One region of the Streptomyces sp. CMB-StM0423 genome, then DNA from elsewhere that is predicted to be linked to it. Evidence: riboswitches for the same ligand, from Rfam matches in the RefSeq annotation. Region 1 holds a riboswitch; each other region holds the start of a gene.
What was found. Region 1 has a riboswitch for cyclic di-AMP ahead of CXR04_RS22900 (LysM peptidoglycan-binding domain-containing protein). Riboswitches for the same ligand answer to the same signal wherever they lie in the genome.

Region 1 (7,134 bases):
CCGAGACCCGGCTGACGGCCTGCTCGCCGAGCAGCTTGAGCCGGGTGGTGGTGGAGAAGCGCTCCCTGGCCATGTGCGTCGCGTCCTCCCCGGGCGGCAAGCGGTGGTCGGCCCCGGTCGCACCCTACGCGGTGCGGCCGGGGCCGGGGGCGTCCGACGCCGATGTCGTACGGGGTCGGTCCGTTCAGCCGTTCTTGTAGCGGGGGAAGGCGCTGCGGCCCGCGTACTCGGCGGCGTCGTCGAGGATCTCCTCGATGCGCAGGAGCTGGTTGTACTTGGCGACCCGCTCGGAGCGGGCGGGGGCGCCGGTCTTGATCTGGCCGCAGTTCGTGGCGACGGCCAGGTCGGCGATGGTGACGTCCTCGGTCTCGCCGGAGCGGTGGGACATCATGCACTTGAAGCCGTTGCGCTGGGCCAGCTCGACGGCGTCCAGGGTCTCGGTGAGCGAGCCGATCTGGTTCACCTTCACCAGCAGCGCGTTGGCCGAGCCCTCGTCGATGCCGCGCTGCAGCCGCTCGGGGTTGGTGACGAAGAGGTCGTCACCGACGATCTGCACCTTGTCGCCGAGGCGCTCGGTCAGCACGTGCCAGCCGGCCCAGTCGTCCTCGAACAGCGGGTCCTCGATGGACACCAGCGGGTAGTCCGCGACGAGCTGCTCGTAGTACTCCGTCATCTCGGCGGCGGAGCGGCCCTTGCCCTCGAAGACGTACACGCCGTCCTTGTAGAACTCGGAGGCGGCGACGTCGAGCGCGAGGGCGACGTCCTGGCCCGCGGTGTAGCCGGCCTTCTGGATCGCCTCGATGATGAGGTCCAGCGCGTCCCGGTTGGAGTCGAGGTTCGGCGCGAAGCCGCCCTCGTCGCCGAGGCCGGTGGACAGGCCGCGCTCCTTGAGGACGGCCTTGAGCTGGTGGTAGATCTCCGCGCCGCAGCGGACCGCCTCGGAGAACGACTCGGCGCCGATCGGCGCGATCATGAACTCCTGGATGTCCACGTTGGAGTCCGCGTGGCTGCCGCCGTTGAGGATGTTCATCATCGGCACGGGCAGCACGTGCGCGTTGGGGCCGCCGAGGTAGCGGAAGAGCGGCAGGTCGGACGCCTCGGAGGCGGCGTGCGCGACGGCGAGCGAGACGCCGAGGATGGCGTTGGCGCCGAGGGAGGACTTGTCGGGGGTGGCGTCGAGGTCGAACATCGCCTGGTCGATGAGGCGCTGCTCGGTGGCGTCGTAGCCGACGAGCTCGGGGCCGATCTGCTCGATGACGGCGAGCACGGCCTTCTCGACGCCCTTCCCGCCGTAGCGGGCCTTGTCCCCGTCGCGCAGCTCCAGGGCCTCGAAGGCGCCGGTGGAGGCGCCGGACGGAACGGCAGCACGGCCGGTGCTGCCGTCGTCGAGGCCGACCTCGACCTCGACCGTGGGGTTGCCGCGGGAGTCGAGAATCTCTCGGGCTACGACGACGTCGATGGACGGCACGGTGTCTCCTTCGGAGGGATTCGCTACGGGTTCCGCCCTGAGCCTAGCCGCCCCGGGTGACGGCCCCGGCGCGCACCCGGCCGCATTCCGCGGTACGAGACGGTTCGGGCCCGGGAGCGGGGACGGACCGCGGGACGCGGCGCGGGACGGGAGCCGCGGGGGCGGGGGCGGCGGGGACGGAGGCTGCGGGGACGGGAGCCGCGGGAGCGGGTGGCGTACGGCGTGGTCGTCCCGGCCCGCGCACCGGACGGGCCGGGACGGCCGCGCCGTACCGCGGCGGCGTGCCGGGCGGCCGGCGGGCCCAGGGAGCGGGCGGCGGCAGGAGCGGCAGGCAGCGGTGCACACGGCGCGGGCGGGCCGGCCCGTTCGTGGTCCGGTTCGGCCCGCCCGCGCACGGGGCTAGTTCACCTTCAGCTTCTGGCCCGGCCGGATCAGGTCCGGGTTCGCGCCGACGACCGGCTTGTTGTCCTCGTACAACTGCTGCCAGCTCTCCGCGCCGTGCCGCCGGGCGATGTCGTCGAGGGTGTCGCCCTCGCGGACCTCGTAGTAGAAGCCGCGGAAGACCGTGCGGGACTCCGGCTGCGTCTGCTCGGCGGCGCCGCGGGCCTCGGTGCCCTGCGGGGCCTCCTGCGGCGCCTGCTCCTGCGTCTGCGGGGCCGGCTGCGGCAGGGTCTCCGGTTGCTGCTGCTGTTGCTGCGGGGCCTCCTGCGGCGCCGGGGGGACGATCTGCCCGGCGGCCGGACTCCCCGCGGCCAGGCCCGCGCGTGGGCCGCAGTTGGGCCACGCGCCCGGGCCCTGCATGGACAGCAGCCGCTCCGCGACGGCGATCTGCTGCTGCTTCGACGCCAGGTCGGCGCGCGAGGCGAAGCTCCGGCCGCCGGCGGCTTCCCAGCTCGACTGGGAGAACTGGACGCCGCCGAAATAGCCGTTCCCGGTATTCGTCGCCCAATTTCCTCCGGACTCGCAGGCGGCTACCCGTTCCCACGTATCGATGGGCGCCGCGAACGCGTGCTGGGCGCCGAGCACCGGCAGCCCGATCGCTGTTCCGGTGGCGCCCACGAGGACGGCCATGCGGGAGTGTGCACCAAGGCGTGCCTGTGCGGCGGGGCGGCGGTGCTTACCCGTTCCGGCAGGAAGAAGCATGATGCTCTTTTCTCACCGACGCCTGCGAGGTGAGCTGTCGGGTGCGGGCTGTGAGTGCCCGGCCGTACGTCATACGTGCGGCTTGACCCCAAGCCGCCCGGTCCGCCTTCTCGTTGGACCGGAGCGGCGCTTACCGTGGGTCCCCCGCTCCTGTCAGCGGTGCTTCATGCACAGGTGGCCCGGGTGAACGCCGACAGGATTCGGCGTGAGGCGATCACCGGGGCTCGCGTTGGCGAGCAATGTGACGGTAAGCACATAGGCGTGTGCGATTCAAAGACCTCGGAAAATGCCACGCCCGGTTTTACGTCCGTCAGGTAGCCCGGTCAGCCGATTACGTCAAATATGACTAATACGCGCCGACTTCACCCGCCGGCTGTTCAGTTCCCGCTCAATTCGAGTTCCTGACCAGGCTTGATGGTGTCGGGGTCCTTACCGAGGGAGTTCTTGTTCCCGTCGTACAACTCGGACCATCCGCCCGACAGGGAATGCTCTCTGGCAATTTCCGAGAGGGTGTCACCCGGTCGGACGGTATAACTGCCGTCGCCCGCCGCGGCATCGCGTCCCGAGGCGTCGCCCTTGCGGTCCCCGCCGCGCTCGTCCGCGTCGCCGGGGATCTCAGCGATCCACTCGCGGCCCGGCTCGGGCAGCTCGGCCTCGTCGGGCGACTGGGAGGCGCCGGGGGTCTCGACGGCCTCGCGCGGGGCCTCGGGGGCGCCGGGCGAGGCCGGGGCCTCGGACGGGGTGGGGGTCGCGGAGGCGTTCGGGGCGCGGTGCCGGCCGGAGCCGTCGGCGGAGGTGGTGTCGTCGTCCCGGCCGGTCCCCTCGCCGGGGCCGCCGTCGTGCTCGCCCGGGTCCTGGCTGCCGCGGTGCTTGCCAGCGCCCTCGCCGGCCTTCCGGTCCTCGTCGCCGCTGTCCTTGCGGTCGCGCTTGTCCTCGCGGTCCGTACGCCGGTCCTCGTCCTGGCCCTGGGAGTCCTCGCCCGGGCTCGGGGCGAGGGTGGGCGGCGCCGTGGGCAGCAGCGGCAGCTCGGCGCCGGGGTCGACCTCCGGCACCTCGTCGTCGCCGTGCAGCCCGGCGTCCTGGGCGCACTCCGGCCACGCCTTGTCGGCGCCCATGCCGGCGAGGATGCGCTCGGCGACCGTGATCTGCTGCGCACGGCTGGCGAAGTCGGGCTGCGAGGCGAACTCCTCGCCGCCGTACTCCTGCCACATGTCCATCGTCAACTGCAGGCCGCCGTAGTACCCGTTGCCCTCGTCGGCGCTCCACAGCCCGCCGCTCTCGCACTCGGCGACCCGGTCCCACGTGCCGGCGTCGGCGGCGCTCGCGCCGCTCGCCCCCAGCAGCGGCAGGGCGAGACCCGCCCCGGTCGCACCGGCCGCGACGACGAACGCGGGGGCCTGGCGGGGACGTCGGTGGCGTCCGTTACCCGAGCGCATGCGAGTGCCTTTCGTTCCCTGTGTGTTCGAGCCAGTGGCCGAACTTAATACCGAACTACCTCCGATCACAAGTTGATCGCCTGATAGTCACGCGCAGATCACAGAGAAGGGCCGAAGTGCACCGGCAGCGTCCGCAGGCCCCGCATGATGAGCCCGCCGCGCCACCGCAATTCGGACGTCTCGCCCGCCAGCCGCAGGTCGGGAAGGCGGCGCAGCAAGGTACCCAGGGCGGTCTGCGCCTCCAGCCTGGCGAGGGGTGCGCCGAGGCAGTAGTGGATGCCGTGGCCGTAGCCCACGTGCTGATTGTCACGCCGGGACAGGTCCAGGGTGTCGGGTTCCGCGAAGCGCGCGGGGTCGCGGTCGGCGGCGGCCAGCACGACGAGCACCGGGTCGCCCACGGCGACGCGCTGCCCGCCGATCTGCAGCGGCTCGGTGGCGAACCGCCACGTCGCCAGCTCCACCGGGCCGTCGTAGCGCAGCAGTTCCTCCACCGCGGAGGGCAGCAGCGCGGGATCCGCGGCCAGCCGGGCGCGCTCGGCGGGGTGGGTGAGGAGGGCGTACGTGCCGTTGCCGATCAGGTTGACGGTGGTCTCGAAGCCGGCGAACAGCAGGATGAACGCCATGGCGGCGGCCTCGTTCTCCGTCAGCTTCTCGCCCTCGTCGGAGGCGCGGATGAGGCCGGAGATCAGGTCGTCGTCCGCGGCGTCGCCGCCGCCGAGCGCCGCGCGCTTGCGGTGGATCAGCTCGGCGAGGTAGGCGCGCATCTTCTTCACCGCGCGCGCGACGCCGCCGCGCGGGCCCTTGCCGTGGTGGATCATCACGGCGGCCCAGTCGCGGAAGTCGTCCTGGTCCTCCGCGGGGACGCCGAGGAGGTCGCAGATGGCGTAGATCGGCAGCGGGAAGGCGAACTCGTGGATGAGGTCGGCCTCGCCGCGGTCCGCGAAGCCGTCGATGAGGCGGTCGGTCAGCTCCTGCACGCGGGGCGCGAAGGCGGCGACGCGGCGGGGCGTGAACGCCTTGGAGACCAGCCTGCGCAGCCGGGTGTGGTCGGGCGGGTCGATGTTGAGCAGGTGGGTCATGAGGCCGGCGCTGCGCTCGCCGGGGATGCCGGTCTTGTCGCTGTGGTGGTGCGCGGGGTTCTTGGACAGCCGGGGGTCGGCGAGGGCCTGGCGGGCGTCGGCATAGCGGGTGACGAGCCAGGCGTCGACGCCGCTGGGCACGGTGGTGCGGTGGACGGGCGTGTGGGTGCGCAGCCAGGCGTACGCGGGATAGGGGTCGGTGGCGAACTCCCCACTGAAGAGCGCGGGCTCGGGCCCGTCGCCCGCGGGCGGACCGGCCACGTCAGCGCGCGCCGGAGGACCCGGCGGCGGACGGCCCGTCGGAGGCGCCGGAGTCCTCCGGAGCCCTGCCGTTCGTGCCGGGCGGGGTTTCCGGCCTTGCGGCGTCGTACGTGCCGGTGCCGCCGCCCCCGGCGGCCTGCTCCGCCGCGCCCGCCTGCTCCGCCGCGAGGATCGCCTCGCGGTACGTGCGCGCCGCGGCCCGCAGCGCCGTCTCCGGCTCCACGCCCTGCGCCTCGGCCCGCAGCGCCAGCGCGAGCAGTTCGGCGCCGAACCCGTCCACCGGATCGCCCGCCGGCGCGGTCGCGCCACGGCCCTCCCGTACGGCGGCCCCGTCCCTGCGAACGCCGTTCCCCGCGGCCGCGGGAGCCCCGTTCCCGAGCCCGGCCCGTGCCCCGCCGGGCACCTGCACCGCCAGGCCCGCCGTGCGGGCGCGCCCGGCCAGCTTCGCCACCAGCGACAGCGCCGACTGCGCCAGCGGCACGCCCTCCGTGACCGACGTACGCCGCTTCTCTATGGCCTTCTCGCGCAGCCAGTGCGCCTTGACGTCCGCCGGGGTCTCGGCCACCGCGTCGCCGAAGACGTGCGGATGGCGGCGGACCAGCTTCTCCACGAGCGTGCCCGCCACGTCGTCGATGGAGAAGGGCTCCTCGGGGTCCTCCTCCGCGATCCTGGCGTGGAAGACGACCTGGAGCAGCACGTCCCCCAGCTCCTCGCGGACAGCCTGCAAGTCGCCGGACTCGATCTCCTCGACCAGCTCGTAGACCTCTTCCAGGCTGTGCGCCGCCAGGCCCGCGCTGGTCTGCCCGCTGCTCCAGGGGCACTCGCGCCGGATCCGGTCCATCACCTCGACCACGTCGATCAGCCGGGCGCCCGGCACGTCGTACGAACCGGGGAGCAGCTCCAGCGACGGCATCTCCACCCGCCCCGAGCCCGCCAGCCGCGCCAGGCCGTCCGTCAGCCCGGGCTCGCCGTCCGCCGCGGCGACCACGACGACGGTGGCGCCCTCGGCGCAGGCGTCGACCAGCTCGCGGGCGTCGGGCACGGCGGTCTCCACCTCGACGCCCGACTCCCGCAGATACGGCACCTGCGGATGCGCGGCGTCGGCGCACAGCACGCGGTCGGCGCCGCGCAGCGCCTCCCACGCGGGCCAGGACAGCAGCCCGGGGGCGATGCGGTGGGTGGTGGTCAGCAGGACGATTCGGCCGGTCACGTCCCCGACCGTAACGGACACCGCCGACAGCCCGGCACCGGCGGCCGCGGAACGACGGGCCCAAGCCCGCCGCCCGCTCACTGCTGCGGGCCGGCGTCGCCCTCGGCGGTGGCGCTGACCTGCTTGATCCACGGGGTGTCGGCCTGCCCCAGCCGCACCTGCTCGTTGTCCCACGTGCCGAACCGCGGGCTGACGTCGATGCCCAGGTCCTTCGACGCCTCGACCAGCACCCCGCCGAGCCGCGCCTGGCCCTCCTGCGTCTGCGGGTTGATGCCCAGCTTCTCCACCAGCCCCTGCACCATGAGCTGCTGCTTGTAGTGCGTGTCCAGGCCCTCCGGCGGGATGCTGAACTGCTGGACGTACATGGTCTCGAGCTGCTTCTCGCCGCCGACGGACTGCGCCTCGGCCTGGCGCGTGCGCTGCACCTCGCTGCGGGGGACGGTCACGCCGTGGCTCTCCGCGGCCTGCTCGATGACCCGGCCCTGGAGCATCGTGTTCAGCGTGTCCACGCTGAGGTCGCCGCTCTGGTCGATCATC
Region 2 (7,134 bases), 3.1 Mb from region 1:
GTCGTCTTCGTCCAGTTGCCGGACGTGGGCGCCGCGGTCACCGCGGGCGAGCCCTGCGGCGAGCTGGAGTCGACGAAGTCCGTCTCCGACCTCTACGCGCCGGTGACCGGGGAGGTCACCGAGACCAACCAGGACGTCGTGGACGACCCGGCGCTGGTGAACTCCGGGCCGTATCAGGACGGCTGGCTGTTCCGGGTGCGCGTCTCGGCCGAGGCCGCCGACCTGATGTCCGCCGCCGAGTACACCGCGTTCACCGCGGGCTGAGCTCCGCCGCCGCAGCCCCGCCCGCCCGCGTCCCTCTCTTTCCCCGGAAGGTCCCATGTCCCTTCTGAACGGCTCGCTCCACGAGGTCGACCCCGAGGTCGCCGCCGCCGTGGACGCCGAACTCAAGCGCCAGCAGTCCACCCTCGAAATGATCGCCTCGGAGAACTTCGCCCCGGTCGCCGTGCTGGAGGCGCAGGGCTCGGTCCTCACCAACAAGTACGCCGAGGGCTACCCCGGCCGCCGCTACTACGGGGGCTGCGAGTACGTCGACGTCGCCGAGGAGCTGGCCCGCGAGCGGGTCAAGGCGCTCTTCGGCGCCGAGGCGGCGAACGTCCAGCCGCACTCGGGCGCGTCGGCGAACGCGGCGGCGATGTTCGCGGTGCTCAAGCCCGGCGACACGATCCTGGGCCTGGACCTGGCCCACGGCGGGCACCTGACCCACGGCATGAAGATCAACTTCTCCGGCAAGCTGTACGACGTCGCCGCCTACCACGTCGACGCCGAGACCGGCCAGGTCGACATGGCCGAGGTCGAGCGGCTGGCCAAGGAGCGGCGGCCGAAGCTGATCATCGCGGGCTGGTCGGCGTACCCCCGGCAGCTCGACTTCGCCGGCTTCCGCCGGATCGCCGACGAGGTCGACGCGCTGCTGATGGTCGACATGGCGCACTTCGCCGGTCTCGTCGCCGCGGGCCTGCACCCCAACCCGGTGCCGTACGCGGACATCGTCACCACCACGACGCACAAGACCCTCGGCGGCCCGCGCGGCGGGGTCATCCTCTCCCGCCAGGCCCTCGCCAAGAAGATCAACTCGGCGGTCTTCCCCGGCCAGCAGGGCGGCCCGCTGGAGCACGTGATCGCGGCCAAGGCGGTGTCGTTCAAGATCGCCGCGTCGGAGGAGTTCCGGGAGCGGCAGCAGCGCACGCTGGACGGCGCCCGGATCCTGGCCGAGCGGCTGCTGCGGGACGACGCCCGCGCGGCCGGCGTCTCGGTGCTCTCCGGCGGTACGGACGTCCACCTGGTCCTGGTCGACCTGCGCGAATCCGAGCTGGACGGCCAGCAGGCCGAGGACCGGCTCCACGAGACCGGCATCACCGTCAACCGCAACGCGGTCCCGAACGACCCCCGCCCGCCCATGGTCACCTCCGGCCTGCGCATCGGCTCGCCCGCGCTGGCCACCCGCGGCTTCACCGCCGCGGACTTCGAGGAGGTCGCCGACGTCATCGCCGAAGCCCTCAAGCCGGGCTTCGACGAGGCAAAGACGGCCGCACTCGCCGCCCGGGTCACCGCCCTGGCGCAGAAGCACCCGCTGTACCCCGGCCTGTAGCCCGTACGGCCCGGCCGCCCGCCGCTCCGACGCGGCGGGCGGCCGGGCCCCGGGGCCGTACGCGCGACCCGTCACCACCCGCACCACGCACGCGCACGCCCCACGCAAGGACAAGGGAGTCCCGAGTGGCCATCTCCGTCTTCGACCTCTTCTCGATCGGCATCGGCCCGTCGAGCTCGCACACGGTCGGCCCGATGCGGGCTGCCCGGATGTTCGCGCGCCGGCTGAAGAACGAGGGCCTGCTGGCCCACACCGCCGCCGTACGCGCCGAACTCTTCGGCTCCCTGGGCGCCACCGGCCACGGCCACGGCACCCCCAAGGCCGTGCTCCTCGGCCTGGAGGGCCACTCGCCGCGCACCGTCGACATCGAGTGGGCCGAGGGCGAGGTGGAGCGGATCCGCGGCACCGGGCGGCTGCACCTGCTGGGCGCCGAGATAGGGCGCGACCACGAGATCCCCTTCGACGCCGCCGCCGATCTCGTCCTGCACCGGCGCCGCTCGCTGCCGTACCACGCGAACGGCATGACGCTGACCGCGTACGACGCGGACGGCGGGACGCTGCTGGAGAAGACGTACTACTCGGTGGGCGGCGGCTTCGTCGTCGACGAGGAGGCGGTCGGCGAGGACCGGATCAAGCTCGACGACACCGTGCTGAAGCACCCGTTCCGTACCGCGGACGAGATGCTGCGCCGCACCCGCGAGACGGGTCTGTCGCTCTCCTCGCTGATGCTGGAGAACGAGCGCGCCTGGCGCACGGAGGCGGAGATCCGCGCCGGGCTGCTGGAGATCTGGCGGGTCATGCGCGAGTGCGTCGCCCGCGGCACCAGCCGCGAGGGCATCCTCCCGGGCGGCCTGAAGGTCCGCCGCCGCGCCGCCGGCGAGGCCCGCCAGCTCCGCGCGGCGGGCGACCCGGCGGCACACGCGATGGAGTGGGTCACCCTCTACGCGATGGCGGTCAACGAGGAGAACGCCGCGGGCGGCCGCGTCGTCACCGCCCCCACCAACGGCGCGGCGGGCATCATCCCCGCGGTCCTCCACTACGCGGTGGACTTCGTCCCCGGCGCGGACGACGACACCGCGGTCCGCTTCCTCCTCGCGGCGGGCGCGATCGGCATGCTCTTCAAGGAGAACGCCTCCATCTCCGGCGCGGAGGTCGGCTGCCAGGGCGAGGTGGGCTCCGCCTGCTCCATGGCCGCCGGCGGCCTCGCCGAGATCCTCGGCGGCACCCCGGAACAGGTCGAGAACGCCGCGGAGATCGGCATCGAGCACAACCTGGGGCTGACCTGCGACCCGATCGGCGGCCTGGTCCAGATCCCGTGCATCGAGCGCAACGGCATGGCGGCGGTCAAGGCCATCACGGCGGCCCGCATGGCACTGCGCGGCGACGGCCAGCACTTCGTCTCCCTCGACAAGGCCATCAAGACGATGAAGGAGACGGGCGCGGACATGAAGGTCAAGTACAAGGAAACGGCCCGCGGCGGCCTCGCGGTCAACGTGGTGGAGTGCTGAGGCAGTTGGCGAGGGGCTTGCACGCCCCACGCGCCAACTGCTCAGCCCCCGCCTGCAATTCGGCGGCGGCTCCGAAGACGTTAATTCCTTTGGCCAGTTGACGCCCCGCCGTCCCCACAGGCGAGCGGATTCCCCCGCTACGGATTCGTGAATTCCCGCCGCACAAACGCGGCGCCGGGCCGTCAAGAACAAACGGACTTGTCGGATATTCCCTGACGGGCGATACGTACCATTTGAAGGATTCGCCCCCGATCGCCCCGCGCTTCTGACCGATCGGACCTCATGTGTCCGGTGACGCGAATCACGTTCGGCCGCGGGCGGCGGCGGCGGAAATTCACAGTTTCCTTATTCCGAAAGCGAGTTGCGGCCCGCTCCCCATTCCGCGGCGGCACTCATCCGGTCCAGGAGCCGGCCCCGTATCGACCGGACGAGTTCCTCAGCTTGTCCGGACCGGAAAGACATGCTTAAGTCTCCGCCAGCCGGGTGGACGCCGAATCCTGCCGCCATCCGGAAACCGTTCCCTATTCACACACGGCAGGAGCGGGGGACCCATAGGTAAGTCGCCGGTCCGGATTCCGGAACGGCTTGGGGTGAAGTCGCACCTTGGTGCGGCCGGGCATCTCCAGCCCGAACCCGACAGCTCACCTCGCAGGCGCTGAGGAGAAACACCCATGCCCGCAAAAGGTAAGCATCGCCGTCCCAAGCTGCGCCTGATCGGCCGCGGCATCACTTTCGCCGGCGTCAGCGGCGTCGCGATCGCCGCTCCGCTGATCGGCGCGTCCTCGGCCTCCGCGGCCGGCTCCGTCCCCGCGTCCGCCCCCCAGACCGGCATACGCGCCGAGGCCCCCGCCGCGGCGACCGCCGGCGCGGCGGCGGCCACGTACGCCGTGGTCGCCGGGGATTCCCTGGCGAAGATCGCCGACAGGGAATCCGTACGCGGCGGCTGGAAGAAGCTGTACGAGGACAACCGCGAGGCCGTCGGCGCCAACCCGCACTTCATCCTCCCCGGCCTTGAACTCGCGCTCGGCGGCAAGGCCGACAAGAGCGACTCGAAGGAATCCGAGTCTGGCCTGAAGACCGCCAGCGCGTCCGTCACGAGCTACCCGGACAACCTCGACGGCTGGATCCGGGAGTCGCTCGACGTCATGGCCGAGCACGGCATCCCCGGGACCTACGACGGTATTCACCGCAACATCATGCGGGAGTCCGCGGGCGACCCGCAGGCCATCAACAACTGGGATATCAACGCCGTGAACGGCACGCCCTCCAAGGGCCTGCTCCAGGTCATCGCTCCCACCTTCGAGGCGTACCACGTCCCGGGCACGTCGACCGACAGCTACGACCCGGTCGCCAACATCACCGCCGCGTGCAACTACGCGGCCGACCGGTACGGGTCGATCGACAACGTCTACGGGCCGTACTGACAGACCGGAGAGCGCCGGTGCCCCCACCGGCGCTCTCCGCTCCGGCGGTGGCGCCCGTAGTGCGTCCGGAACGCCGGGACGCGGGAATTCGCGGCCCGTTCACCCCGTGCTCGCCGGCCGGGAGCGTTCCGCTCCTACGGTCGCGCCATGTCCGCCACCTCTCTGTCCCGACGCGGTGTCCTCGCCGGCGCCGTGGCCGGCGCGCTCGCCTCGCCCCTCGCCGCCGTGCCCGCACACGCCGCCCGCAGGCGCGGCCTGCTGATCTTCCTCGCCCTCGACGGCTTCGACGTCGACTACCTCGACGGCCGCGCGCCGATGCCCCACCTGATGTCGCTGGTGCGCGCCGGCTCGGTGACCACCGGCACCGGCGTGATGGCCAGCATCACCAACCAGTCGTGGACCGCGGTCTCCTGCGGCGCCCACCCGGACCGCACCCGCAACGCCGCCTACTACTACGACGAGGCGGCCGGCGTCGCCCGCGGCCAGAGCCGCGACAGCGCGGTCGAGGGGCTCGCCCAGGCGTGGCGACCGCAGGGCATCCGGATCGGGTCCGCGCAGTGGTTCATCCTCCAGGACAAGGGCACGGCCTACGGCGATCCCGACGGCCTCTACACCCAGCCGGGCGGCCGCATCGGCGCGCGCGTCGACGACGCGATCGCGATGCTCACCGGGCAGCCCGTCGACAGCGGCGGCACGACGGTGACCCTCGCCCGGCGACCGGACTTCCTGGCGGTCTACTCCAGCGACCTCGACGGCGACGGGCACTCGTTCGGACCCGGCGACCCCCGGATGCTCGACACCCTGCGCGAGACCGATGCCGGGATCGGGCGGCTGATCCGGACGGTCAAGGAGCTGGATCTCTACGGCCGGACGACCTGGGTGGTCACCGGCGACCACGGCATGACGGGCTGGAACACGCCGATGGCGGCCCAGGCGGTCGCCGCCCTCACCGCCGCGGGCTTCACGCCCGAGGTGATCGGGTCCGGCGGCCGGCCGGCGCCGGGAACCGATGCCGTCCTGGTCTCCGGCGGCAGCATCGCGTCCGTGCACCTCCTGGGCGCGGCGGCCACCGACGCCGCCGCGGTCGGCCGTGCCCGCGCGGCGCTCGCGGACACCGAAGGCGTCGCGGCGGTGCTGACCAAGGCGGAGCAGGCCGCGCTGCGGATGGCGCCGCAGTACGGCCAGTTGGTGCTCGAACTGGCGGCGCCGTACGCGCTGTCCTTCACCCCGCCGGCCGAGGGCTTCGACGGGCGCCACGGCAGCCGCGCGGAGACGAAGGTCCCGCTCGTCCTGGCCGGCCACCGGATCCGGCGCGGACGGCCGCCGCGGCACCCGCGCCACGTCGACCTGGCCGCGACCATGTCGGCGCTCCTCGGGGTCGACCCGCCCGCGCAGTCCGAGGGCCGGGTGCTGCGGGAGTCGCTGCTGCCCTGACCCGGATCCACTCCCCCGGTGCCGCCGGGGCCCGCCGCGCGGCGGGCCCTGGCGGCTCAGCGGAGCGTGCAGTAGATGACGCTCGGATAGGTCGCGGTGAACGCCCAGAGGAAGGTGTTCAGCCGCATGAAGGCCAGGATGCCGAGGTGCATCGCCAGCGTGAGTCCCAGGACCGCGTAGGTCACGCGCGGGTCGCCCAGCAGGACCAGGGGGAACGCGCATTCCAGCGTGATCACCCACCACCCCGCGAGCCACGCCGCCCGGGGGTGCGCGGCGACGACCGGGCCCAGGCGGCGGTGGCCGTACGTGGCGGTGCCGAGGATGCCGCCGAGGGCGCGGCCGCTGCGCCAGACCGGGGAGACCAGTTTGGCGAAGCCCGCGATGAAGTACGCGCAGCACGCCTGGGCCGCCACGAACCAGAGGAAGACGTGCCGCGAGCCGCCGGTGCCGATCGCCGCGGCGCAGAACGCCGCCACGAAGATGATCATCGAGAGCTGGTCCGCGCCGTCGCTGCCGTACGGGGAGCGCACGCCGAGGAGGATCGAGGACGCCGCGAGCACGCCCAGGCAGACGACGGCCGGGACCGGGCGGCCGATCACGATCGCCAGCGCCGCCGCCAGCCGCAGCGTCACCAGGACGAGGACGTTCGGGTACCGCAGCAGCAGGTCGACGGCCCGGTCCGCGGTGCGGCGCAGCCGGTACGGCCGGCAGGACCGGCCGACCGGCCAGCCGGCGATCGCGTGGTCGGCCAGCAGCGCGGGGCGGGTGAGGTACTCCCAGGAGGAGATCGCCACGCCCACGCCGCCGATCGCCAGCGTGAGGCGCACCGCCAGGTCGGCGTTCACGAGGTCCGCTCCACGAGTCCGGGCGGAGTCTCAGTCGACCGCGTGCAGGGAGGAGACGAAGGCCACTGCGGGAGCGGCCCCTTCGAAGGCCGAGCTCTTCCGGATGACGAGGGCGAACTGGGTGGCATGCGGTTCCTCGGAACAGGGCTGCGCCGACACGTGGGCCAGGAGCGCGAGATAGGGCGCGGTCAGCTCGATCTCCGCCGGCCGGGGGCCCTGGGACGCCAGCTCCAGGAGGCTCTGGCACGCGTCGAGCAGGGCCTTGGTGTGGCGCCGGGCGGGATTCCAGACGGCGTACAGGGGCCGGCCGGCGGCGGCGGTGCCGCCCGTCTCCC
Region 3 (7,134 bases), 1.8 Mb from region 1:
GCGTGCTGCATCGGACCGCGGTGGGTGACGAGGAGATCGTCACCGTCGCCGGGCTGCGAGTGACCGACGCCGCGCGGACCCTCGTCGACCTGCTGCGTACGGCGGAGCGGGATGCCGCGCTGGTGGCCGTGGAGTCGGCGTTGACCCGGCGGCCGTTGGGGCCCGGCGGAGAATGGCCGCGGCGGTGGCGGGAGCAGGTGGCCGATCTGCATACGGTCTCCGAAGCCCTTGCCGGGATCGGGCAGCGGCGGGGTGTGGTCCAGGCGCGGCAGCGGCTGGCGCTCGTCGATCCGCGCTCCGGGTCGCCCGCGGAGACCATCGCGCGGCTGCGGATGTACGACGCCGGGCTGCGGCCCCTCAGCCAAGTGCCGTTCACCGCGCCCAACGGCCGGCGGATACGGGTGGACTTCTTCTTCCCGGCGGCGGGGCTCGTCGTCGAGATCGAGGGCTACGGCTTCCACGGCAGCCGGGCCGCTCATCTCGCCGACGTCGAGCGCTTCAACGACCTGGGGCGCTGTCCCGAGGTCCGGCGCATGCTGCGGTTCACCGCGGCCGACGTCTTCGAGCGGCCCCAGCGGATGCTCCACACCATCCGCGCCGCCCTGGGCGAAATCGCCGCCGGGGAGTCCCGTGGCACTGCAGCCGCCGGAGGGTCCCGTGGAGCCGCCGCCGCCGGGGAGTCCCGTGGCGCCGCCGTCGGTGCTGCCGCGGCTGCCACCGCGGCTGCTCATGCGGTTGCCGGTGCGGCAGCAAGTGCCGGTGCCGTCGTCAGCGCGGCTGCCGGCGCCTCCGCCACCGCCGCTGCCTGAGTCGCCGCCGGCTTCCCGGCGGTGTCCGCGGTGCGTGGCAGGGTGGCCGCCATGGACGCCTATGTCAGGAACATCGTGCTCGACTGCGCCGACGCACGTCAGCTCGCCGACTTCTACACGCAGTTGCTCGGCATGCGGGTCATCCGCGACGACTGGATGGTGATCGCCAAGGACGAAGACAGCTTTCCACGGCTGGCATTCGAGGAAGTCGACGGCTACCGGCCGCCGCTCTGGCCCGACCTCGATCGCACCTACCCCCAGCAGATGCACATCTGCTTCGGCGTCGACGACTCCACCGCCGCGGGCGAGCTGGCGCTGCGGCTCGGGGCCACGCGGCTCTCCGAAGCCGGTGGCAGTTGTCCGGTGTTCGCCGATCCCGCCGGGCATCCGTTCTGCCTCTGCGGGCCCGGGGAGTAGCTCCCGGGAAAAGGCCGACGGCCCTGGTGTCGGGGGGTCGGCCACCAGGGCCGCCGGCGGTCTCGGTGCGCGCTCGGACGCCACGGGGGAAGTTGCGTTCGGGCACGCCGGAGACGTGGGAGAGGGGTTTATGGGGGCTTGCGGTCCGTGCGGCGGGTGCCGGTCCCGGCCGCCGGGGCCGGGGCACCGGGCCCGCCGGGTGGGTCAGACCGGGGCGCCGTTGTTGCGCAGCCAGGCGAGGGGGTCCACTGCGTCCCCGCCGCCGGGTCGTACCTCAAGGTGCAGGTGCGGGCCGGTGACGTTGCCCGTGGCGCCTACGCGCCCGATGACGTCGCCGGTCGTGACCTCGCCCGAGGACTGGATGATGGAGGACAGATGGCAGTACCAGACCTCGGTGCCGTCCTCGAGCGTGAGGACGATGCGGTAGCCGTACGAGCCGGCCCAGCCGGCCTCGGTGATCGTGCCGCCGTGCACCGCCTTGACCGGGGTGCCGGTGGAGGCGGCGAAGTCCTGGCCCGTGTGGCCCGCGGCCCACATGTCACCGGACTCGCCGAACGTCGAGGTGAGCGTGTAATTCGCGACCGGGGCGACGTAGCTGGCGGCGAGCTTGGCGAGGCGCTCCTCCTCCGCCTTGCGGCGGGCCTCCTCCTCCGCCTTGCGGCGGCGCTCCTCCTCCAGGCGGCGCTGGCGCTCCTCTTCCTGCGCCTTCGCCTCGGCGGCCTCCTCGGCCGCCTGCTGGGCGGCCTCGGCCTCGGCGGCCGCGCGGGCAGAGGCGTCGGCCTCCGCCTGCTGCTGCTCGGCCTGCTCCAGGATGCGCGCCCGCAGGGCCTCGCCGGAGTCGGCGGGCTGGTTCGCGGAGTCGGTGTCGCTGGCGTAGCTGACCTGCGTGAGCGGAGCCGTGGTGACGACCGTGTCGGAAGCGGGCTCCTCCTTGCTCGGTATCAGGTCGCCGACGCCCGGCAGGCTCTCCGCATCCGGGAGTTGGGCGCTTATCCGGTTCGCAACGGTGTCGACCTGGTCGGGCATGGATATCGCGACCGGGGGCTTCTCCTGCGCGGTGGCCATGCTGCCCGCGCCGACGGCGGCGAAGACGCCGACGCCGAGTACGGCGCCGCTGCGCGCCATGCTGCCGCCGCGCTGCCGGGGAAGGCGCCGACGGCCGCGGGAGGGAAGGCCGTCCTCGGGGAGGACTTCGTCGACCGGCTCTTCGGCGGCGTAACCGGTGGGCGCATACCCCTCGGGGGCGTGGCCGCCGGACGCATAACCGTCGTAGCCGTAATCGTCATAGCCATGGCCGTAGCCAGGCTCAGACCTGTAGGACGCCACGCAGGCGTACTCCTTTCCTTCCTTCTCGCCTACCGGGTTAGCTGACGGGTTCGGAGCAGGAAGGTCTCCTACGGGCCTCCTCCTCGCGGAGGTTGGCCCGATTCACCCCAAGGTGGTGGTTCCCCGGTTCCCTAGGTGTTGCCGTTGCTGCAGTTGTGACGCGTGCGGGATTCGGCGACGGCGCACGGTGCCGCCTCTTGCGACGGCAGTGACGACCGCGCTGCGTTACCGCACGCTAGCGGACGACGGCGTTCGATTCCAAGTCGTTCCCGTTATTCAGTTGTGCTTTACCGCGGACGATCCGGGCATGCACCAGCGGAAACGGACAAGTTGACGGCCTGATTACGCGCAGTGAAGTCCGGTCGTTAGCTGATCGTGCATCAGTTGTTATGCGGAGGGGCGCTGTTCCGCTACGGAGCGTGTACAGGCGAGGCCGGGTCCGGCGGCTCTCCGAACGGCGTACGCAAGCGGGCGAGGGCGAACAGCGCCATGTCGTCGGCGACCCTTCCGCCCGTATAACGGGTCACGTCGTCCAGGAGGGTGTCCAGCAGTTCGTGCGGGCCGTCGAACAGCCGGCCGTCCAGCCGGGTCAGCGGGTCGTAGAAGACGCCCGCCTTGTTCCGCGCCTCGGTCACGCCGTCCGTGAACAGGACGAGCGCCGCGCCCGGCGGGAACGCCACCTCCATCAGCTCGTCCGGCCACGTACCCAGGTCGCCCATGCCCAGCGGCAGCGCGTGCTCGTGCGGGTGCAGCGTGCGTGCCGCGCCGTCCGACCCCAGCAGCACGGGCGCCGGATGCCCGCGGTTGAGCAGCCGCAGCGCGCCGCCCCCGCGGTCGACCTCCGCCAGCACCGCGGTCGTGAACCCCTCCACCCGGTCGAGGCCGCTGCGCCCCGTCTCCTGGCGCTGCAGCGCGCGTTCCAGCCGCCGCGCGATCCCCGCGAGCCCCGCCTCCTCCTCGGCCGCCTCCCGGAAGGCGCCGATGACGACCGCCACGGACTCCACCGCCTCCAGCCCCTTGCCGCGTACGTCGCCGACGATGCAGCGCACGCCGTACGGGCCCTCCTGCACGGCGTAGAGGTCGCCGCCGATACGGGCGTCGGCGTCCGCGGCCTGGTAGCGGGCGGCGACCCGCAGCGTGCCGAAGCCGTCCGGCGGGTTCGGCAGCACGGCGCGCTGCGCGGCGACGGCGACGTGGCGGGCAGAGGTCAGCCGGCGGTAGTTGCGCTGGATGAGGAGGTTGATGCCGATCGCCAGGGCGCCGAGCACCACCTGCGACACCATCTGGGTGAGCGCGTTGGGCCTCGTGGCGGTGCCGTTGAGGATTTCGAGCGTGACGTCCACGGCCAGGGCTGCGACGGCGACGGCGACCGTGCCGCGCAGGGTGAGCAGCGCGGCGGCGACCAGCGGGGTGGTCTCGAATATCGGCGAGGACCTCAGCCCTTCCGGCGTGAACCAGAAGAACACCGCCCCCACGACGATCAGCGCCGCCGGCAGCCACCGCAGCGCCCAGCGGACCCGCCGCTCACCGCCGGTGGGGTCGGGGCGACGGGACCGGGCCGCCAGGTCCAGCGCGTCGGCGCCGACGCGGTAGGCCCGCCCGTTCTCGTACGGACCGCGCCCCTCGCCGTACGAGCCACGCTCCACGTCGCGCGAGCCACGCTCTGCGTCGTGCGGGGCGCGGCCCTCGTGCGAGGTGCGGCCGTCGTGCGAGCCGCGGCCTTCGTGCGAGGCGCGCTCCTGGTCGTGCGGATCGCCCTCGTCGTGCCCCGCGCCCTGCGCGCCGTCCTCCCGCACCGGCTGCACCTGCCCTCTCCTGCGCTGCCCTTCCTGCGCTGTCCTCCCCGTGCGGCCGACAAGCGGGCCCATACCGTCGTCCCTCAGGGTTCCGCGTCCCGGGCGGGACGGCGACCGGGCGGGGCCCAGGCGGGTTACAGGAGGCGTTTCAGGCGTCATTGCGGGCCAGAGTGGGACGGGCAGAAGAGTCGCGGACCGGCGGACCGCACGCAGAGGGTACAGCCGAACGGGTATAGGGCCACCCGGCTCCGGCGCGCGCGGCGCCCGCGCGCCCCCCGGCTCTCCCGGCGCCCCGCACGCCCCCGGACAAATGACGCCATCTGTCAGCCGTTATCCGTCAAGCGTCAGCCGTCAGGCATCGCCAGGCGCCGGGCGCCAGCCGCCGCCGGCACGCCAGGCGTCAGGCGCCGGGCCCCGCCAGGCGCCAGCGGTCAGGCGCCGGCCGCCATGCGCCAGCACGTCAACCGTCAGCCGCCGTCAGGCGCCGGGCGTCAGGCGTCAGGCGTCAGGCGTCAGGCGTCAGGCGTCAGGCGTCAGGCGTCAGGCGTCAGGCGTCAGGCGTCAGGTGAGGCGTACCGGGAAGGACTCCAGGTCGTTCTGCGTCAGCACCGGCAAGTTGCGCAGCTCCCCCAGCGGTGCCGCCGCCCGCAGGTCCGGGAACCGGGCGAAGAGCGCCGGCAGCGCCACCGCCGCCTCCAGCCGCGACAGCGCCGCGCCGGGGCAGATGTGCGGCCCGTGTCCGAAGGTCATGTGCCGGATCGGCGTCGCCCGCGTCACGTCGAAGGCGTCCACGTCCGCCCCGTGGTGCCCGGCGTCCCGCCCGATCGCGCGGTACGAGATGACGACGCCCTCCCCCTTCTCGATCACCGTGCCCGCGATCTCGATGTCCTCCGTCGCGAACCGCATCAGCAGGTGGGTCACCGGCGGGTCGTAGCGCAGCGCCTCCTCGATCGCCGTCTCCCACGTCACCTTGCCCTCGCGGACCATGCCGAGCTGCTCGGGGTGGGTCAGCAGTCCGCGCACGGTGGTGAGCAGGAGCGTGATCGTGGTCTCGTGCCCGGCCGCGATCATGGACTTCAGGTTGCCGACGACCTCTTCCTCGGTCAGCGGCTCGCCGCCCTCGTCGGCGAGGATCAGCGCGCTCGTGAGGTCGTCGGCGGGCTCGGCGGTCTTCTGCCGCACCATGTCCGTGAACACGCGGTCGAGTTCCGCCATCACCGCGAGCCGTTCCTCCTGCGGCGTGAGCATGGAGAAGAAAGCTTTCCACAGGCGCATCTGCCGCGGTATCTCCGATTCCGCGACGCCCATGAGCGCGCACACCACCCGCATCGGCAGCGGCTGCGCGAAGACCTCCTTGAGGTCGACCACCCCGTCGCCCCCGGCCGCCGCGGCCGCCAGGGAGTCCAGCAGTTCGGCCGTCACCCGCTCGACCACCGGCCGCAGCGCGTCGAGCCGCCGCGGGGTGATGGCCTGCGCCGTCTTGGCGCGCAGCCGCCGGTGCTCGGGGCCGTCGACCGTGAACATCGACCGGCCCGGGTCGACCATCCCGATCAGCGGCCACTCCGCGGTGACCTCGCCGGTCTGCCACAGCCGCCAGGCGCCGATGTCCTTGACCAGCCGGGCGTCGGTGAGCAGTTGGCGGGCCTCGGCGTGCCGCGTGACGGTCCACGCGGGCGCGCCGAGCAGTTCGATCCGGGTGAGCGGGGCGGCGGCGCGCAGGAGCGCGGTCTCGCCCGCGAGGTCGCGTACGAGCGGGTCGATGGCCAGCGGCCCGGGGAGGGCCCCGGAGCCGGTCGGGGCGGCGGCGGAGCCGGCGGCGTGCGGGCAGTTCACGGATGACCTCCTGCAGCGCGTACGGGGGTGAAGGTGACCGGCAGTGCGGTCATGCCGCGCAGGAACGCGGACGGCCGCCGCACCAGCGTCCGGGCCGGCACGGACAGGTCCAGGTCGGGCAGCCGGTCGAGGAGTACCTCAAGGCCCGTCCGGGCGATGATCTCAGCGATCTCCTGGGCCGGGAAGGGGCAGCGGAAGTCGCCGTAGCTGAAGGCGAAGTGGGCGCTGTTGCCGGCCTGTGCGGGTACGCCGGCGCCTCCGTACCCGTATCCGCCGCCCGTGCTGCCCGGCCCGCCGAGGGCCTGCTGGATCTGCGGGTCGTCGTTGGCGGCGGCGAGGCCGAGGAGCAGCAGGTCGCCGGCGCCGACCGGGCGGCCGCCGAGGTGGGTGTCGCGGGCGGCCCAGCGGCCGACGAGGATCTGGGTGGGGGTGTCCTCCCACAGCACCTCGTTCATGGCCTGGCCGACGCTGTGCCGCCCGCCGCCGAGGGCGGCGGCGAAGCGGTCGTCGGTGAGCATGAGGCGGATGGAGTTGCCGATCCAGTCGGCGGTGGGGAGGAAGCCGGCGGCGGTGGTGTCCTTGAGGTCGAGCATGACCTCTTCGTCGGTGAAGTGCATGGGATCGGCGAGCATCCGCGAGGTGACGTCCTGGCCGGGCGCGAGCCGTTTCTCGGCGACCAGCCGGGTCATGTGCTCGACGAAGGTCTCGTACGCCTTGAGCGCGCCGGGTCCGCCGTCCGCGAGTTCGTTGAGGACCTGGGCGAGTTGGCGTCCCTGGGCGTCGGGGAAGCCGATGAGGCGGGCGAGGACGAGGACGGGGAGGGGGACGGCGTAGTCGCCGACGAGTTCTGCGCTGCCGCGGGAGCAGAAGGAGTCGATGAGCCGGTCGGCGAGTTGTTCGCAGTGCCGGCGGAGGTCGAAGGGGTCGACGCTTTCCAGTGCGGCGCCGACCAT

Region 2: linked by a shared signal. The riboswitch ahead of CXR04_RS08870 (transglycosylase SLT domain-containing protein) and the one ahead of CXR04_RS22900 (LysM peptidoglycan-binding domain-containing protein) in region 1 are both predicted to bind cyclic di-AMP.
Region 3: linked by a shared signal. The riboswitch ahead of CXR04_RS14865 (M23 family metallopeptidase) and the one ahead of CXR04_RS22900 (LysM peptidoglycan-binding domain-containing protein) in region 1 are both predicted to bind cyclic di-AMP.

The regions. Positions count from the first base shown of each region.
Region 1 covers NZ_CP025407.1:5,238,311-5,245,444, reverse strand. The annotation lists gene CXR04_RS22910 (FtsB family cell division protein) at 1-73, opposite strand, end outside; gene eno (phosphopyruvate hydratase) at 185-1,468, opposite strand; gene CXR04_RS22900 (LysM peptidoglycan-binding domain-containing protein) at 1,868-2,539, opposite strand; cyclic di-AMP (ydaO/yuaA leader) riboswitch at 2,616-2,780, opposite strand; gene CXR04_RS22895 (LysM peptidoglycan-binding domain-containing protein) at 2,989-4,047, opposite strand; gene CXR04_RS22890 (cytochrome P450 family protein) at 4,146-5,387, opposite strand; gene CXR04_RS22880 (MazG family protein) at 5,389-6,597, opposite strand; gene CXR04_RS22875 (SurA N-terminal domain-containing protein) at 6,675-7,134, opposite strand, start outside.
Region 2 covers NZ_CP025407.1:2,127,760-2,134,893, forward strand. The annotation lists gene gcvH (glycine cleavage system protein GcvH) at 1-264, shown strand, start outside; gene glyA (serine hydroxymethyltransferase) at 320-1,588, shown strand; gene CXR04_RS08865 (L-serine ammonia-lyase) at 1,714-3,096, shown strand; cyclic di-AMP (ydaO/yuaA leader) riboswitch at 3,605-3,766, shown strand; gene CXR04_RS08870 (transglycosylase SLT domain-containing protein) at 3,768-4,520, shown strand; gene CXR04_RS08875 (alkaline phosphatase family protein) at 4,668-5,954, shown strand; gene CXR04_RS08880 (hypothetical protein) at 6,011-6,799, opposite strand; gene CXR04_RS08885 (hypothetical protein) at 6,830-7,134, opposite strand, start outside.
Region 3 covers NZ_CP025407.1:3,459,179-3,466,312, forward strand. The annotation lists gene CXR04_RS14855 (endonuclease domain-containing protein) at 1-809, shown strand, start outside; gene CXR04_RS14860 (VOC family protein) at 861-1,226, shown strand; gene CXR04_RS14865 (M23 family metallopeptidase) at 1,431-2,552, opposite strand; cyclic di-AMP (ydaO/yuaA leader) riboswitch at 2,564-2,706, opposite strand; gene CXR04_RS14870 (PP2C family protein-serine/threonine phosphatase) at 2,963-4,198, opposite strand; gene CXR04_RS14875 (cytochrome P450 family protein) at 4,910-6,181, opposite strand; gene CXR04_RS14880 (cytochrome P450) at 6,178-7,134, opposite strand, start outside.